One region of the Corynebacterium durum genome, then DNA from elsewhere that is predicted to be linked to it. Evidence: predicted binding sites of a transcription regulator. Region 1 holds the regulator's gene; the other holds the start of a gene.
What was found. The regulator LexA, encoded in region 1, represses DNA repair genes until DNA is damaged. The targets are predictions, from matches to a motif close to CGAACANNTGTTCG.

Region 2: CDUR_RS02475 (error-prone DNA polymerase) is a predicted target of LexA. The motif match lies at 856-869, and genes of this name have one in related genera.

The regions. Positions count from the first base shown of each region.
Region 1 is NZ_CP047200.1:1,624,743-1,626,948, reverse strand. Features, by position in the region: gene sugR (transcriptional regulator SugR) at 1-317, opposite strand, end outside; gene lexA (transcriptional repressor LexA) at 619-1,314, opposite strand; gene CDUR_RS07550 (hypothetical protein) at 1,722-2,087, shown strand.
Region 2 is NZ_CP047200.1:534,078-536,283, forward strand. Features, by position in the region: gene CDUR_RS02470 (MetQ/NlpA family ABC transporter substrate-binding protein) at 1-559, opposite strand, end outside; gene CDUR_RS02475 (error-prone DNA polymerase) at 909-2,206, shown strand, end outside.

The DNA of each region.
Region 1 (2,206 bases):
AGCGTTGTGCCCGCGTCTAGGAACATGCCCCCCTGAGCTGCCGGAAGAAAATCAAGCGCCGCCCGGGCGATAGCTGACTTTGCTGATGAGGCTGACTTTGCACGCGCATCGACAGTAAGCTCCGCAGTTTGGAAGTTTTGGCTTGCCACCGCACCGCCATGGACCCGGTGCACTGTGCCTTCATTGTCAAGAACGGCAAGATCGCGTCGAATCGTCTCGGCAGTAACATCAAACCGTGCTGCAAGCTCAGTGACATTCACTCGCCCCTCAATCGCAGTAAGAGATGCGATTTGACGACGGCGCTCCTCGGCGTACATGAAACTCCTTAAGTCAGAAGCGGCAGGGCTTGTTTATGCCCGATTCACGTACCTATTTTGTCATGTCTTCCCCCCAAGGCAGACAAAACGGGGGTAGCGAAAAAATGAAAAACAACACTAGCATCAAAAAATAGGCACCGTCGGATGTGTTCGACCTGCGAAAATTGGCGAATATCGGGCATTTGCGTTGTGCTCGTCACGTTTAGTCAACAAACCAAAAATAGGGGGACTGAACCGGAAGCACCCCCGCTTATCTTTCGTCGTACACACGACGATAAGCGGGGGCGCGGCTTACCCCTTTTTAGAGTTTCCGCATCAGAGACACGACTTTGCCCATAATCTGAGCGTTCTCACCGGGGATGGGGGAGAACGCATCGTTATGGGGCAGAAGCCACACTCCGGTGGAATCCTTATGGAATTCCTTCACTGTAGCCTCACCATCAATCATTGCAGCAACAAACTCGCCCTGTTCAGCGACAGGTTGAGAGCGTACTACCACCCAGTCACCGTCTAAGATGCCTGCATCGCGCATGGACTCGCCCACGACTTGCAGCATGTATAGCTCCCCGTCGCCCACAATCTCTGCAGGTAGCGGGAAGTAGTCCTCAACATTTTCTTCCGCAAGGATCGGGCTTCCTGCTGCAATGGAGCCAACCACAGGAATGTAACTAGGTGTGGGTATATCCTCAGGAAGGTCCTCAACTTGGGTAACCGGCCTGCTGGGCTTCGGCCCAGTTTTGGGGGCATCAGCATCTGGCAGGTGTCGAACATCAACGGCCCGAGGTTTCTTCGGATCGCGTCGCAGAAAACCCTTTTTCTCTAATTCCTTCAACTGGTAGGCCACCGACGAGGTCGATTGCAGGCCAGCGGCATCGCCGATCTCGCGGATGCTTGGTGGGTATCCGCGGAGCACAACAGCATCCCGAATGACCTCCAGTATTCTCCGCTGACGTGCCGTCAGGTTCTTCGGATCAGGCTTGTTAACTGGCTTGTTCACAACATCCCCTTATTGACTGTGATCATTACGATCACAACGTTCCGGTAACAACGCACGAATCCATGGTGAGGAACATGGCGCAACGCTCATTCAGCTTGGTAGGTGTGAGTCGCACATAAGCTGCACATACGGCCAGCGCAGGGAGCAAAAGATTCGAACAGTGCGCTATAGCTGATCTGCAGACAACCATGTTCAGCCTGGATTCATACACCCAACAATACACAAGCGCAGGGAAAAGTGGGACGAGTGTTCGAGAAATTACCCCCGCACTCTAGACAATGTCTGGGGTGGGTGCTATATATCGAACATATGAATCAATGAGTGCCGCGCCTTGTTGGGTTCGTTCGATAAGGTTCTGTGTGCACTGACAAAGCGTTGTGCAGGTAAGTTTGGGAAAGGACTTTTTCATGACTCTTACATTTGATGCCCTTTATGCTGGTGATATTCTGGATTTCTCGCATCCGGAGATGTTTGGTGAGCGTGGCTATGATATGGGTTCTTGTGATGGCTACATGCAGCAACCTACGCCTCATGTTCGAATGGGATCCGTCCACATTCGAATGGAAGAGCGTGAATTATATGACGTGTATGACGCAGAAATGCAAGGTAATAATGGCGGTTCGCGAGTGTGGGCAACTGTTCGCACCGTCGTTGTGGGAGGTCTTGCGGGGCTGATTTTTGTGGCGGGTGTGTGGTTTGCGAGTAGCAAAGAAGACACCGTGTCAGACTCAGCTATCACGGATGCAAAGATCACAGTGCGTAGTCACCAGTAGTTTTATCGGATGAAGTGAATGATGAGATGGCAACCTTGAGGTGAAACCTTGCTTGAGGATCTCGGACTCGTGGGGGTAGCGTCAGCAGCTACTATAAGGGTATATGCGCCCCTATTGCC
Region 2 (2,206 bases), 1.1 Mb from region 1:
GGGCGGCGTTAACTGGAGTGACCTTGACTTTAGAGGCGCCTTCATCGATATCGCCAGGAGTGGGGGTGACGATATTTTCGGACTTCAGTTTCACAAGTTCCGCCTGTACAAGAACGTTAATCGCGCGTCCCTGGTTAGAAGGGTCGTTGGGAATGACGATATCTTGACCGTCAATTCCATCGAGCGATGAGTGGTCTTTCCAATAGATGGCCAGCGGTACGATCTGCGTGGAGCCGACGGGTGTGAGATCATCTTCGGCACCTGTGTTGTATTCGGCGAGGAATTTCAGGTGCTGGAATAGGTTAGCGTCCAATTGTCCCTCGGACAGGGCGCGGTTAGGGGCGTTGTAATCGCTAAATGCCTGGAGTTTGATGTTGATGTCGTTGTCTTTGGCTTTTTTCTCCAGCACTTTCCAGGACTTTAATTGTGGTTCCGTGGTGCCGATGCGGATGGTGGAACTGTCAGTGGATCCGCCTGAGCATGCCACCAGAGTAGCAGCGGCGAAGGCGCTAGCAATGGTGATGGCGGCGGCGCGGCGAAGGAAACGACGTGCAGACATGATTGATTCCTTAAGGTTTGTTTTTTGGGGTGTATCGTACGCGGTTATCGATATAGACAGAGCTTTCTAGTTGGTTGTCTACCGTAGCATTGTGGTGGTTATATGTACAGCTCGGTCTATATTATATTGGCTTCATTGTGGGATAAATCACTATAGTGGACTTGCTTGGGGAGGGGTGTCCATGTTTTCGATTATGTATGTTATCCGTTGGCTGATGGCTGGGGACGTGGGGGATTATTTCTCGTGTTTGTAGCGGTGATGAATGCTATTGCCGGAATATTCATTAGGTCACTATGCGCTGATGTGTTCGAGTAAAGTGTAGATGTGATCGTTACTATGGGAGGTAGGCATGGAGTGGGATAGTGCCGGGCGCGGCTTCAATGGTACAAAGCTACGGTGGTCGCAACTGGAGCAGATTCTGTCAGGATCCGCACCATCAGCTGACGATGCTGCATCTGTACATTCACCTGCACGTGAAGCGCCAGAGATGGATACAGACCCGCAGCCTAGACCGCACCTGAGCCTTGTCCGCGACACGGACATGCCAGCAGCGCCCCCAGAAACAACCAACATCCCCTTCGCGGAACTCCATGCCTACAGCAACTACCACTTCCTCAATGGAGCATCAGAGGCAGAGGACATGGTGCGTCAGGCACAACGCCTCGGGTTGAGCGGACTGGCCTTGATAGAGCGTGATGGATTCTATGGTGCCATGCGTTTTGCTGAAGCGGCCGCCGAAGAAAAATTAAGCACCATTTTCGGTGCGGAACTCAGCACAGACAATGGTGTTCTGACCGTGCTGTGCCGTGGCCCTGAAGGCTACCGCAGGCTCAGCCGCGTCATCACGGCGGCGCACATGCAGCAAGGAAACCACAACAGGCAACCTCGTTATCCGGATTTCACAGAGTTAGCGCGAGTCGCCGATAACCACTGGTACGTGCTGCTCAATGCAGCACTTGCCAACAATGCCGAAGATATCGTCACTGCGTTTGGTGCCAACAACGTCATCGCAGAATGCCACGTGGGATTCATCCCAGAGGACGCCGATAATATTCGCCTTGTCACAGACATGGCTGCCACCTGGGGGCTGATCACCATTGTTAGCTGTACCCCCAACGCTGCAACCCGTGCGGATGCGCGTCTCGCGGCGGCAAAACATGCACTCAGTGACCGCCGTGACCTGAACAATGCGGAGGCGGACTGCCCGCCCCTTGGGGGCACATGGCTCCGCAACGGGGCACACATCCGCGCGGCCCTCCCGCCCCTCCCGCACAGTGATGACATGATTGCTAATACAGTGCACATCGCCAGTGAATGCGCCTTCACCCTCAACCTCATTGCCCCCGAGCTTCCCACAACTGACGTACCCGCTGGACACAATGAAATGTCCTGGCTGGAGCACACAGTATGGGGGCGCGCAGAGGCGCGATACGCCACACGCACGCCTGAACTCTGGGAACAAGCCCGTGCACAAATCACCTACGAACTAGACGTGATTAAGCAGCTCAATTTCCCCGGATACTTCCTCATCGTGTGCGGCATTGTTGATTTCTGCAAAGGCAACAACATCCTGTGCCAAGGACGCGGATCCGCCGCGAACTCCGCAGTGTGCTTTGCCCTGGGGATCACCAACGTGGAACCCATATC